2 linked regions of the Nitrosospira lacus genome follow. The protein of the gene in region 1 interacts with the protein of each later gene in a pairwise test. Links are inferred from orthologs where the notes say so. Each region holds a gene or a part of one and is shown on either strand. Other genes may lie near its edges. The genes, in order: nth and aceE.

What was found.
Region 2: the proteins of nth (region 1) and aceE interact in binary tests that used the Escherichia coli proteins (3 or more experiments, as listed by UniProt). The link is inferred for Nitrosospira lacus from one-to-one orthologs.

Annotation. Positions count from the first base shown.
Region 1 is NZ_CP021106.3:632,547-639,424, forward strand. What follows is about bases 1,507-4,276. They hold nth (endonuclease III), read left to right. Parts: upstream 1,507-2,460; coding sequence 2,461-3,093; downstream 3,094-4,276. Other genes in these bases: EBAPG3_RS02915 (quinone-dependent dihydroorotate dehydrogenase), read left to right, coding at 1,507-1,740; rsxB (electron transport complex subunit RsxB), read left to right, coding at 1,737-2,411; EBAPG3_RS02930 (DUF1841 family protein), read left to right, coding at 3,126-3,554; EBAPG3_RS02935 (c-type cytochrome), read right to left, coding at 3,907-4,233; EBAPG3_RS02940 (c-type cytochrome), read right to left, coding at 4,260-4,276. Also shown: EBAPG3_RS02910 (tetratricopeptide repeat protein), read right to left, coding at 1-411; more of EBAPG3_RS02915, read left to right, coding at 694-1,506; more of EBAPG3_RS02940, read right to left, coding at 4,277-4,589; EBAPG3_RS02945 (ATP-binding cassette domain-containing protein), read right to left, coding at 4,681-6,606; EBAPG3_RS02950 (inorganic diphosphatase), read right to left, coding at 6,730-6,878. UniProt on the Escherichia coli protein: DNA repair enzyme that has both DNA N-glycosylase activity and AP-lyase activity. The DNA N-glycosylase activity releases various damaged pyrimidines from DNA by cleaving the N-glycosidic bond, leaving an AP (apurinic/apyrimidinic) site.
Region 2 is NZ_CP021106.3:866,171-873,510, forward strand. The notes cover bases 2,433-5,664. They hold aceE (pyruvate dehydrogenase (acetyl-transferring), homodimeric type), read left to right. Parts: upstream 2,433-2,794; coding sequence 2,795-5,464; downstream 5,465-5,664. Other genes in these bases: folD (bifunctional methylenetetrahydrofolate dehydrogenase/methenyltetrahydrofolate cyclohydrolase FolD), read left to right, coding at 2,433-2,749; aceF (dihydrolipoyllysine-residue acetyltransferase), read left to right, coding at 5,622-5,664. In the rest of the region: EBAPG3_RS03885 (NAD(P)/FAD-dependent oxidoreductase), read right to left, coding at 1-731; EBAPG3_RS03890 (hypothetical protein), read left to right, coding at 1,105-1,695; EBAPG3_RS03895 (hypothetical protein), read right to left, coding at 1,681-1,899; more of folD, read left to right, coding at 1,883-2,432; more of aceF, read left to right, coding at 5,665-7,001; nadD (nicotinate-nucleotide adenylyltransferase), read left to right, coding at 7,051-7,340. UniProt on the Escherichia coli protein: Component of the pyruvate dehydrogenase (PDH) complex, that catalyzes the overall conversion of pyruvate to acetyl-CoA and CO(2).

The sequences.
Region 1 (6,878 bases):
TGCCAATGCACGCTGATAGAGCGACTCGGCCTGCGTATATCGCTCCTGATTTCTGTACAGTGTTGCAAGATTATTCAGGCTTGCAGCGACTTCCGGGCTCTCCGGGCCAAAGGATTTCTCAAAAATAGCCAGTGCGCGTTTGAAAAGCGGCTCAGCCTGCGTATACTGACCTTGTGCATTATGCAACAAGGCAAGGCTATTCAAACTCGTGGCCACGTCAGGATGATCAGGGTTCCGGATTTGTTCGGCTGTTTGCAGCGCCTTCTTCGCGGTTGCAGTGGCACGGGCATAGTCCCCCTGCTGATAAAGTGATTCTACCTCCGAATTGAGCATCTCCCATTCCTCAGCGGCACGGGCGTACCCGCCAAGGGTCAGCAGAACGAGAACAAGAGAAAAAAAAACCTGCTTCATAAGTGCGTCCCCCTAAAAACCCCGCGGATGATAGTGAAGATAGTGAATAATCCGCGATGATATCCATAAACATGAGCAGAAATAGCCGGATCGGATGTAACCAAGGATACTCTGAATAGATCCCGTGGATTGCGGCAATATATCCCACGCAAGATCTCTTTACATATTACCCGAGGTGCAATGCCCCGACTCCTTTCGGTAGACACCGTTTTTCGATCGTTGTCACCCATCCCAGAATAATCGTTTAGCAGGCTCACTATAGTTCCGGGTTAAAATGGGACCATGCTCTATTCATTGATCCGTCCGTTGCTATTCAGTCTCGATCCCGAAACAGCGCATCGTGCTACGTTCAATGCGATTGAGAAAGTTCACCGGCTTGGACTGCTAACCGGTGGCCCGATACCTTGCCAGCCGCGCAACGTCATGGGTCTGGATTTTCCCAATCCCGTCGGAGTGGCCGCCGGAATGGACAAGAATGGTGAGCATCTTGAGGCGCTTGCGTCGCTCGGCTTCGGTTTTATTGAAATTGGCACCGTTACACCTCGCCCCCAGCCGGGAAATCCCCGGCCACGTTTGTTCCGCATCCCTGAGGCAAACGCCATTATCAATCGCATGGGCTTCAATAATCAGGGTGTGGACAATCTGGTGGCGAATGTCAGGCGGTCAAATTACTATGGCATACTCGGTATTAATATCGGCAAAAATTTCGATACGCCGGTGGAACGAGCCGCAGATGATTATCTGATTTGCTTGAGCAAGATCTATCGCCATGCAGGCTATGTTGTCGTCAACATTTCTTCCCCTAACACGCCCCATCTTCGTCAACTGCAAAATGCCGAGGAGCTGGATCATTTATTGGGACTGTTGAAATCGAAGCAAATGGAACTCGCCGACGAACACGCCAAATACACGCCCCTGGCGGTAAAGATTGCTCCCGATCTTGAGCCGCCGCAAATCGCGTCCATCGCGGCCTTGCTGATGAAACATCAGATTGACGGCATTATCGCCACGAACACCACGCTTTCCCGGACTGGTGTGGAAGCATTGCCTCACGCCAGCGAGAAGGGTGGGTTAAGCGGTGCTCCGCTTAGAGAACGTGCCACCGCGGTTGTTCGCCACCTGCATGGTGTACTGCAAGGGGCGATACCCATCATCTCCGTGGGCGGCATCATGTGCGCGGCGGATGCAAAGGAAAAAATCGACGCGGGCGCAAGCCTGGTGCAGATTTACAGCGGCCTGATTTATCGTGGCCCCCAGCTCGTGAGTGAAGTTGCTCGTGCGCTCTGCGCATCGTCCGTGCCAGATCTTTTATGCCCGGGTTCGGGATGAGCAGAGATTTGCTGATAGCGGATATCGATGCCATCCTGCCGCAAACACAGTGCCGTCAATGTGGCTTCTCTGGTTGTGAACCGTACGCGACAGCCATTGTGGAAGGCCGCGCCAATATTAACCAGTGCCCTCCCGGCGGGGAGCGAGGGATACACAAACTGGCGGAGCTGCTGGGAGTGAAACCACTCCCGCTAGATACCCGACATGGCGTGGCAAAGCCGAAGGCGGTAGCGGTTATCGACGAGCAAGTCTGTATTGGTTGTACACTTTGCGTCCTGGCCTGTCCGGTCGATGCCATCGTGGGCGCGGCCAAACAAATGCATACTGTGCTCGCCGCGGAATGTACCGGCTGTGAACTGTGCGTCGCGCCCTGCCCGGTGGATTGCATCAAGATGATTCCCCTTAAGCAGCCGGGCAGCAGCATCTGGGCTGACCCTTATGCCCTGCTCGATGATTCGCTGACGTACGAGGACCAGAAAAGAAAAGCCGCCGATCGCGCACGTGTGCGTTACCGGTTCAGATTAAAAAGGCTTGAGCGTGAAAAGCAGGAACAGGAAGAAAGGCTTGCACAAAAAAACGGAGTAGTGAAATCCGTAAATGGCTCCTCAAACGGTGATTTGAAGAAAGCTGCCATCCAGGCTGTATTGGAACGTGCCAAGGCTGACGGATAACTGAAGAGCCTAATAGTACTAATCGTAGTAGCTATTTCCCCAAAAATATATGAATTCAACCATTCGCCGCGAAATTTTTACCCGCTTCCAGGCGGTTAATCCTCATCCCACCACCGAGTTGGAATACGACTCCCCATTCGAGTTGCTGGTAGCGGTGGTGCTCTCCGCTCAAGCCACCGATAAGAGCGTGAATCTGGCAACCCGGAAATTGTTTCTCAAGGCCAATACACCGGAGAAAATTCTCGCCCTGGGTGAAGCAGGATTGCGGGATGCCATCAAGAGCATCGGCCTATATAAAACTAAAGCAAAGAACCTTCTGGCGACTTGCACTCTGCTCATTGAGGACCACGGTAGCAAAGTGCCCCAAACTCGAGAGCAACTGGAAAAATTGCCTGGCGTGGGACGTAAGACCGCCAATGTAATACTAAACACTGCATTTGGTGAACCCACTATCGCAGTGGATACCCATATTTTTCGTGTCGCCAACCGAACGGGAATCGCACCCGGCAAAACCGTACTCGAAGTGGAACTGAAACTCCTGAAGTGCATTCCAAGAGAATTCCGCCACGATGCCCACCACTGGCTCATTTTGCATGGACGCTATGTATGCGTAGCGAGGAAACCGAAATGTGCCATATGCATCATTAATGATTTGTGCGAGTACAAGGACAAAAATCTTTGATGAAAAACATCCCTGTTTTGGTTACGTCTTGAATGTTTAATCCCTCAAGAGAACAAGCGCGCCAATTTTTCTTCGATACCTGGCAAAAATACAGGGAGCGAGAGATGCTCTCCGCGATGGAAGGCATGGCGCTTGAGGTGATCTTGCAGCATCCGGAATACCATACCCTGCTTGACGACATAGAGCATTATCAAGACAAGGATTACTTGCCCGAAATGGGCGATACCAATCCTTTTCTGCATATGAGCATGCATATCGCCATCAGGGAACAACTTTCGATAGACCAGCCTGCGGGAATTCGCCAGCGATTTGAGCGATTGCTAACCAAGACCGGCGATGAACATGCCGTTATGCATCAAGTGATGGAGTGTCTGGCGGAAATGATCTGGCAAGCGCAACGCAGCCGATCAGCGCTGGATGCAACGGTTTACTTCGAATGCCTGGATCGGTGGGGTAATTGATCCGTACTTGATGAGTCGCGCGATCTTGTTTATCTGCACACTGGTGAGCGGACAGGAAAAAGTTCTTCCTGTTCGCTGGAGCTTCCGGACTTCCGTGGAGCGTATTGCGGCTAAACAAGAATACCCACAAGACATACGATGAAGACCATACTTAACTACGATCCCAAGAAGCGCAACACCATAAGCCTCAAATGAGCGTCAGATTTAGCCGCTCATTTGAGCCGCACAAAAGGGTGGTCGGCTTTGTCAGAAGGCTTGGCGCGGAAGGTCCGCCACTTTCGCCGTCACCGTTCGCGTGCCCTGTCTCGCAAAGGCGTCGCGCGGGCCGCCTGGTATCTATTCAGGCTCCCAATCAATATTTGGTTTTCAGACCAGATTGAGTAGCAAAATAGGCCGCCAGATTTTCAATGTCTTCTTTGCTTAACGCCGCAGCCATGCCTGCCATTATGGGATCTTTACGGGCACCTGATTTATATTCATTCAGGGATTTTTCAACATAGCTTGCATGCTGTCCGGCAATCTTCGGGAAAGCTGGGGCGGGACTGTTGCCATCAGGGCCGTGACACGCAGCGCAAACCTCAGCCGCCTTCTTCTTGCCAGCCTCGATATTGGCTGCTATCCCATGACCGGAAATCACAAGCAATGCACCGCTCACCGCGGCAATAACAAAATTTTTCATAAGGCCTTCCTTGCGTAATAAATAAATTATTTTCCGGAACCTGCATAATAAGCAGCCAAGTCTTCCATATCCTGGTCGGAGAGGGTGGCAGCGATGCCCTTCATGCTGGGATGATTGCGGGCATCCGTTTTATATGCCTGGAGCGCCTTGACCAGGTATTCCGCATGCTGGCCGCCGATTCGCGGGACGTTATATACCGTGGGATAGGATGTCCGGTATCCTTCTATGCCATGACAGCCGACGCACATGGCATTTTTCTGTTTTCCCGCTACCGGGTCACCGGCTGCATGAGCGGCGCCGGCAAATGCCAGAAGCAAACCCCATGCAAATATATTCACAATTGCTGGTCGTTTCATTATAAGTGCCCTCTTTTCAAAAAGAGCGACTCTAAACGATGTGTCATTCCTGGTCAACGAATAAAATAGCAGGATGTATGTGAACTTATTGTTACTTTTTTTGTCTTGGTGCTGATTGTTTCGCTTCCAGTTCTTCCCACCGGGTGAGATGTTTCATGAGTTCCGCCTCAATGACAGCAAGGCGCTCCTGCAGGGATTTGGCCTCCTCCGGGTAGTCACGGTAGATATCCGGGGAGCATAAGTGGCGGGTAATATCGGCTTGCTCGCGTTCCAGAGTCTCGATTTTTGCGGGTAACTCGTCAAGTTCGCGCGTTTCATTGTAACCCAATTTGACGCGGGTGACCGTTTCTTGCATTTTCTCGGTCGAGATAGGAGATCGTGGTTTGGTCGTTTGTGGCTTTATTGCTGTTTTCAAATGGCTTTTTGCCCGGACCCAATCTTCGTAGCCCCCCACGTACTCACGTAGTATGCCATTGCCTTCGAATGCGATTACCTGGGTTACCACATTATCAAGAAACTCCCGGTCATGGCTTACCAGGAACAGTGTGCCGGAATAGTTTTGCAGCAATACCTCAAGCAGCTCCAGTGTTTCGATATCCAGATCGTTCGTCGGCTCATCCAGGACCAGTATGTTAGCCGGGCGGGTGAACAACCTTGCCAGCAGCAGCCGGTTGCGTTCTCCGCCAGACAGCGATTTTACGGGCGAACGCGTCCGCGCGGGTGCAAACAAGAAGTCCTCCAGGTAACTGATAACATGCTTCTTTATCCCGCCGATGTCGATGAAATCGGAGCCTTGGCTAATCGTCTCGATCAGTGTCGCTTCCTCATCTAATTGTTCGCGCATCTGATCAAAATAGGCGACCGTGAGCTTGGTCCCTTGCCGTACGTTTCCCGCATCAGGCTGCAACTCACCCAGTATCAGCTTGAGTAAGGTAGATTTTCCCGCACCATTGGGCCCCAGCAACCCTACGCGGTCGCCACGCAGGATGCGGCAGGAAAAGTCTTCGATGATGATTTTATCGCCGTAGCTTTTGCTGACATGTTCCAGCTCGGCGACCATCCGGCCTGATCTCGCGCCTTCGTCGACGTTGAGACGAACGGTTCCCACCCGTTCGCGGCGAGCGGCACGTTCCAGCCGCAACGTTTCCAGCCGCCGCACCCTCCCCTCATTCCGGGTACGGCGCGCCTGGATCCCCTTGCGTATCCACACTTCTTCCTGCGCCAGCACTTTGTCGAATTTTTGATTATGAGTGGCTTCAACTTCCAGCAACTCCATTTTCTTCTGTTGATATTCAGCAAAATTACCGGGAAAAACCGTTAAATTTCCGCGATCGAGTTCGATAATTCGCGTTGCCACGTTATTAAGAAAGCGGCGATCATGGGTAACAAACAGTACGCTTCCGATAAAATCTCGAAGTAGTCCTTCCAGCCATTCGATAGAGAGAAAATCAAGATGGTTTGTCGGTTCATCCAGCAGCAGCACGTCGGGAGATATCACAAGCGCACGGGCCAGTGCAACCCGCTTTTTTAGCCCGCCGGAAAGCTGTCCGATCAACGCATCGGTGGGAAGGTTGAGTTTGTCAATGGCGGTTTCCACCCTTCCCTGAATACGCCATCCATCCTGGGTCTCCAGCTCGGTTTGCAAATCCTGTAGACGAGAAAGAAGTGCGCCGGTATCTCCCGTGCCGTCGCTCAAGGCATGAGAAACTGCATGGTAATCGAGTAATGTTTGACTGACCGCACCTAATCCCTTGGAGACTTCCTGAAATACGGTGAGAGCCGCATCCAGTTCCGGCTCCTGCGGCACGTAAGCCAGTCTCAAGGCGGGCGCACGCCAGATTTTGCCATCGTCCGCCTTGCTTTCTTCCGCCAGAATGCGCAGCAGGCTTGACTTGCCGCCGCCATTTCTGCCGATCAGGCCAATACGCTCGCCGGAATCCAGCTGCAAATCCACCTGATCAAGCAATGTATGATGTCCGAAAGCCAGACTGACTTTTTCGAGAGTGAGGAGAGGCATGATGGGGAAGCGCTATTTCAGCATAATTAACAGGGGGCGCAATTCTGCCATGCTTGACACGCCTTGGCAAAATCTATTCTTCGGTATCGGGGTATGCCTTGTTCGCTGACGGAGCGGGCTTCATCAAAAGTCAAGCGGTGGCCCCTGCCACATACCGTCTCGCGGCCGCGCGCGAGCGAGCGCCTGAATTGCGCCGCACCACCCCTCGCACGCGTTGCGTCCCGGCCGGCTGCGCCAGATATTCAACAACCCCTTGCACCTCGCATAGAAAT
Region 2 (7,340 bases), 230 kb from region 1 along the record:
CCGGCCTGAACGGCCAAGTCGATGTTCGGCAAAATGCCCAGCCCTGCCACAACTCCATCGGCAGGGATTTCCGTGCCATTCCCCGTGATCACAACAGTCTTGCCGCCAGCAGTCCGCACAGATTTGACGTTCTCCGATGCGAGTATGGTGACTCCTTTTTCGCGATAATAAGAATTTATGAATTCGGCCAGAGGCCTTGGATAAACACGCGCGCCGATACCATTTTCCGGAAAAATCATCGTGACCCGTTTGCCGTTCATGGCAAGCGCGGCGCCGATTTCGGAACCGATGAAGCCACCGCCGATCACTACAAAATCCGAGCCCTGTTCACTCAACTCGCGCAACCTGCGATAGTCGTCAGCGGTTCTAAAATAGATGATGCTCTCGCTGGAATCGGGGAAGCGCCGTACCGAGCCCCCTGTGGCAAGTAAAAGCTTTTCATAAGTATAGACGTTGCCGGCATCATCGGTCGCCGTTTTTTTCGATGGATCGAGGGCCACAATTTTTTTACTCAGGTGTACCGCGACATTGAGGCCATGAGCGTTACGCCAAATGGATTCGTACGGCGTATCCTTCCACAGCGACTTGGAAAGGGGGGGGCGATCATAAGGCAGATGGCGTTCCTCGCAAATCATGGCAATGGCGCCATCCTGGTCGATTTTGCGGATACCGTGAACAGCGGAATCAGCAGTCATGCCGCCGCCGACGATTAGGTACTTGTGATGTTTCATGACCGTTTCCCTTTATAGATGCGCATCAGCGCATATTGAAAATTGCCTCGATTATAATATCGCGATTTTTCCCGTATCTGCTCTTTATGAAAAAGTTAGGGCATTATCGTGGAACTTTGGATCTGACCATTACACCATGCGGAAAGAAATCGTAAATTCGCGCAGCTGTGGTCAGGACCATCAAGGTATTATCGCCATACCGGACAACTCAGTTTTTTCCACAGACCCTATAGCAGTATAGCCAGTATATAATGGGTGCCTCTATAAATTCAAAGTTAGGGTTAGGCACAGCCTCATAATTACGACAATGGATGACACGAAAACTGACGCGGGAGCGACCGGGATTGATGTTTGCGTACAACATGCGCGAGAGATGCTGGCTTCCCAGCTTGCGAAAATCAAGGACAAGGGATACGACTTTGCGCCTCAGTTCAGGCAAATGACAATTCAATTGTACTTGGCCGGTATCATGTGGCGCTGCAGTGAGAGTCTCAGCTTGTCAACCAGCGCCCGTGATCATGGGTTTGCGGCGCTTCAGGCGATGCTCATCAGCGATGGCATGACTAAAAAGCAGGCTCAACAACGAATTGCATTTCTGAATAATATGTCTCGAGTGGAAGACGGTGGCGATACACTGGCTATCACGATTGGTTATGAAGCGGTACCGGATGACAATAGCCTGGCCATGATCTTTGATGAGTATCAAAATGAGGTACGGGTTTCGGGGGCGTTCTGGCGCTTTTACGAGCGTGGTAAAAAAATCATGTTTATCGGTGGTGCGGTAGCAGCCTTTGTAACGATTTGGGCAGTCACGATTTTCCTTCCAAAAACCGAGGGAATCGATGTGCTGGCAGCGGGACTCCTGGCAGCTGCCTTGGTTGTACTTCCAACATTCTTGATCGGGTTATGGATTTACCGCATGAAGATCAAAAAACCACCCCTGCCAACTTCACCTCCGGAGTGATCGCAGCCCGGTACACTCGATCGGGAGTTTGGGTTTCTTCGAGTCCGGCAGCCGGGTCAGGCTGCTGTCTGCAAGCGTATTCCTGAACGCATTCTCGCGATAAATCTGCATGAAACGTGAAAGCCACACCCGGACAACGTATAATTGCCTGTCCATATAGCCCGCGATATTGTCGATACGACCCATAATGAGTGCCACAATCATGGATGGCAATGCGTTAGCAAGGGAAGTGCGAGCCGAATGGAAGGTTCGCGCCGAGCGCTTAACGGAAAATGGCGTGCAGCCAGGATTGGCTGTGGTCATTGTCGGTGACAATCCAGCCTCAAGCATATATGTGCGAAACAAGGCCAAGGCTTGCGGCGATACTGGAATTTATTCGGAAATACATGCGTTCCCGGAGAAGGCCAGCCAGGACGAGGTGATACAGCGCATCCAGGAATTGAACAGAAACCCCAGAATCCACGGTATTCTGGTGCAATTGCCGCTACCCCGGCATTTTGAAAGCGGCAAGATCATTGCATCCATCGCGGTGGAAAAAGACGCGGACGGCTTCCATCTATACAATGTCGGTGCGCTGGTTACCGGCAATACGGTTTTCCCGCCCTGCACCCCTTATGGCGTAATGAAAATGCTGGAAAAATGCGGTATTCCGGTTGAGGGCAAGCACGCAGTGGTGGTGGGCCGCAGCAACATCGTAGGTAAGCCGATGGCGTTCATGCTGTTGCAGCACGGAGCCACCGTCACAATCTGCACGTCGAAGACGCTTGAGTTGGCCGAACATACAAAACGAGCTGACATCCTGGTGGTGGCCGTTGGAAAGCCGCGCATGATCACGGCCGATATGGTGAAGCCCGGTGCAACGGTAATAGATGTCGGCATCAATCGCTTGCCTGACGGGAAGATTGCGGGGGATGTGGATTTTGAAATGGTCAAGGAGAAAGCGGGTCACATTACGCCGGTGCCGGGTGGGGTGGGACCCATGACCATCACCATGTTGCTGTGTAATACCATAGAGGCTGCGGAACGCGCTCAAACCGCTCAGGCAAGGGTATAGCCGCAGCGTAACATCGGCAGCCCCTCATCATATGCGAGACAAAATATGGAACCTATCCCGGACATAGATCCAACTGAAACAAAGGAATGGCTCGATGCGCTGGAGTCCGTACTCACACACGAGGGGACCGAACGAGCGCATTATCTGCTGGAAAGGCTGGTGGAGAAAGCGCGCCGTTCCGGCGCATATCTCCCTTATAGTGCCACCACTGCCTATATCAATACGATTCCTCCCGGCAAGGAGGATCACTCACCCGGTAACCATGCGCTGGAGCACCGTATCCGTTCCTACGTTCGCTGGAACTCCATGGCAATGGTGTTGCGCGCCAATAAGAATTCCAATGTTGGCGGCCATATTGCCAGCTTTGCATCCGCCGCGACACTCTACGATGTGGGCTACAATCACTTCTGGCATGCCCGCTCCAAGGATCATGGCGGTGACCTGATATTCGCCCAGGGACATTCCTCCCCTGGTCTTTACGCCTATGCTTTCCTGCTGGAGGAATTGTCACAGGAACAACTCGATAATTTCCGCCAGGAGGTTGACGGGAAGGGCATATCCTCTTATCCGCATCCGTGGCTGATGCCCGATTTCTGGCAGTTTCCGACAGTATCAATGGGGCTGGGGCCATTGATGGCAATCTATCAGGCGCGTTTCATGAAATATCTGGATAGCCGTGGGCTGGTTCAGACCAAGGGGCGCAAGGTCTGGGCTTTCCTGGGTGACGGAGAAATGGACGAACCGGAATCCCTCGGCGCAATTTCGCTGGCCTCACGTGAGAATCTGGACAACCTGATTTTTGTAGTTAATTGTAACCTTCAACGCCTTGATGGCCCGGTGCGTGGCAATGGCAAGATTATCCAGGAGTTGGAGGCCGCTTTTCGCGGTTCCGGCTGGAACGTCATCAAGGTAATTTGGGGCTCCTACTGGGATTCTTTGTTAGCCAAGGATACTAAGGGCTTGCTGCAGCAACGCATGATGGAATGCGTGGATGGCGAATACCAGACTTTCAAGTCCAGAGACGGTGCCTACGTGCGCGAACATTTCTTTGGCAAATATCCGGAACTGCTGGAGATGGTCGCCAACATGTCGGACGACGATATCTGGCGTTTGAACCGCGGAGGTCACGATCCACATAAGGTCTATGCCGCTTACGCCGCCGCAGCCAGGCATACCGGGCAGCCGACCGTGATACTTGCCAAAACCATCAAGGGTTATGGCATGGGTGAAGCGGGCGAAGCGCAGAACATTACCCATCAGCAGAAAAAAATGGGCACGACGTCGCTGAAAGCATTTCGTGATCGTTTCGGGCTGCCCATTGCGGATGACAGGATAGACGACGTACCGTATCTGAAATTTGACAAAGATTCGCCCGAGTTTGTTTATATGCGGCAGCAGCGGCAGGCGCTGGGCGGATTCATCCATCGCCGCCAGCGCAAGGCCGAGGCACTGTCGATACCACCGTTATCCGCGTTCGATACATTGCTCAAGGCAAGCGGCGAAGGACGGGAGTCCTCCACGACCATGGCATTTGTGCGCATCCTGAATATTCTCGTGAAAGACAAGGCTATAGGCAAGCATGTAGTACCGATCGTTGCGGATGAGTCGCGCACTTTCGGCATGGAAGGCATGTTCCGGCAGTTGGGCATCTGGTCGTCAACGGGACAGCTCTATACGCCGCAGGATGCCGACCAGCTGATGTATTACAAGGAAGACAAGAGCGGGCAGATTCTGCAGGAGGGGATCAACGAAGCAGGCGCCATGTCATCATGGATGGCTGTCGCAACCGCCTACAGCACTCATGGTGTGCAGATGATCCCGTTTTATATCTTCTACTCCATGTTCGGCTTTCAGCGCATCGGTGACTTGGCTTGGGCAGCGGGAGATATGCGCTGCCGTGGATTCTTGCTGGGAGGTACGGCCGGACGCACGACACTGAATGGAGAGGGGCTGCAACACGAAGACGGCCATAGCCATCTGTCCGCCTCGACCATTCCCAATTGTGTATCCTACGATCCCACATTTGCGTACGAGCTTGCGGTTATTATTCAGGACGGGTTGCGCCGAATGTATGACGTGCAGGAAGACGTCTATTATTATATTACCGTAATGAACGAAAATTACCCGCATCCGGAAATGCCCGCGAATGCGGAACAAGGTATATTGAAAGGCATGTACTTGTTTCGGGCAGGGAAACGGACAGAAGGAGAATATTCCGGGCTGCAGGTTCAATTGCTTGGATCCGGCACTATCCTGCGTGAGGTTATCGCGGCGGCAGAAATACTGGAAAAAGAATATGGCATCGCCGCCGACATATGGAGTGTCACCAGCTTTAACGAATTGAGGCGTGAAGCGCTGGATGTGACACGCTGGAACATGCTGCATCCCGCCGAACCGGCAAAACTATCCTATGTAGCGTCATGTTTCAAAGATCACGAGGGACCTGTGGTGGCGGCCACTGACTATATGAAGATATTCGCCGATCAGATACGTGAGTTTGTGCCGGGGCGTTACAAGGTGTTGGGTACGGATGGTTTTGGCCGTTCCGATACACGCGAGAAGCTGCGCCGGTTCTTTGAAGTGGATCGCCATTACGTCACCGTGGCCGCGCTCAAGGCATTGGCCGAGGAAGGCAAGATACCGGTGGAAAAGGTGGTGCACGCGATAAGCAAGTTCGGCATAGATCCGGACAAACCAAATCCAGTGACTGTATGAGAGAGCGGACGCGTGAGTGGATGCCTGTCTGCAAGACGCGTAGAGGTGCATACCCCGGTCGTGGTTTATTATCGGTGCGGGTCACGAAACTGCCGGATTTCGCGCCGCCAGCCCTTATTTCCAGATCGGGATTAATGTAGACACGAAGGAAAGAAGCGTGGCAGAGACTAAACAAGTATTGATTCCGGACATCGGCGACTTTAAAGACGTTCCGGTGATAGAAGTGCTGGTGAAGGCGGGCGATTCCATCAAGGTGGAGGATCCGCTGATCGTGTTGGAATCGGATAAGGCGACAATAGAAGTGCCTTCCCCTTTTGAGGGTGTAATTGGAGACGTACTTGTAAAAGTAGGTGACAAGGTATCTGAAGGTACGCCTATTTTAGCGATGCAAGTCGTTGAAACGGACAATTCGGTGAAAATCTCTCAAGCCGCCCTGTCAACAGGCTTGGCTTCACGGCAGGCTCCTAAGTCGTCACCTCCTTCTGCATCTGCCCAACCCGCCGATTTTTTGGAAAGATCGGAGGCGGAAGCTTCCCCATCAGCCTCGGCGCAGATTCCAACTCCGCAGCCAATCGGTCAATCCATATCTCCACCAATAGACGAAGCTGCTTTCGCGAAGGCCCATGCGAGCCCCTCGGTGCGGCGATTTGCGCGCGAACTGGGCGTGAGTCTTGGGTTGGTGAGCGGCAGCGGCCCTAAACAGCGCATACTCAGGGAAGATGTACAGGGCTACGTCAAAGCCGAATTATCAAAACCACGTGGCGGCAATGGCGCGGGACTCAATTTGCTGCCTTGGCCGCAAGTAAATTTTGCAAAATTCGGCCCGGTGGAGTTGAAGCCACTGTCGCGTATCAAAAAAATCTCCGGAACGAATCTGCACCGTAACTGGGTAATGATTCCCCATGTGACGCAATTCGACGAAGCCGATATCACAGAACTGGAAGCCCTGCGCAAGGAGTCCAATGAGGCATCAAAAAAAGATGGCGTGAAAGTCACGATACTCGCCTTCTTGATGCGTGCGTCGATAGCGGCATTAAAAAAATTTCCAGAGTTCAACGCCTCGCTTGATGGTGCGTCGTTTGACAGTGCAGGCGGTGCAGTGAATCTGGTGATAAAGCACTATTACCACCTTGGTTTTGCGGCGGATACGCCAAATGGACTGGTGGTGCCCGTCATACGTGATGTCGATCAAAAAGGCGTGATAGACATCGGCAGAGAGATGGCCAATCTCGCGGTGCTGGCTCGCGAGGGTAAGCTGAAACCCGTTGAAATGCAGGGTGCAAGCTTTACCATCTCCAGTCTGGGAGGGATCGGAGGCACCGCATTCACGCCAATTATCAATGCACCTGAGGTGGCGATTCTCGGCGTATCCCGTGCCAGCATAAAACCTGTTTATCGGGATGGCCAGTTTGTTCCTCGTCTAATGCTGCCGCTATCCCTGTCCTATGATCATCGCGTAATCGATGGGGCAACCGCCGCGCGCTTTACTTCACATCTGGTCGAGGTCCTCGCCGATATGCGCCGGGTATTATTATGAGAAAAGGCTCGCCGCAAGAAATCTCAACCCACATACCGCTAAACCAGGAATGAGCGATCAATTGCCGGATTCAGGTTTAAAGGGAACCGTTTCCGCACTCTGGCATTCCGAGTCTGTTCAGGCAATAGAATCCGGGGTTCCGCTCGTTGGTATTTTTGGTGGCACCTTCGATCCCATTCATAATGGCCACCTGCGTGTGGCTGAAGAAATTGCCGAAACCATTGGCCTGAGAGAACTGCGCTTTGTCCCCGCCGGCATTCCGCGGTTGCGCCATGCTCCCGCTGCATCGCTTCAGCACCGCGCGGCGATCGTGGGTCTAGCGATTCGGGGCAATTCCAG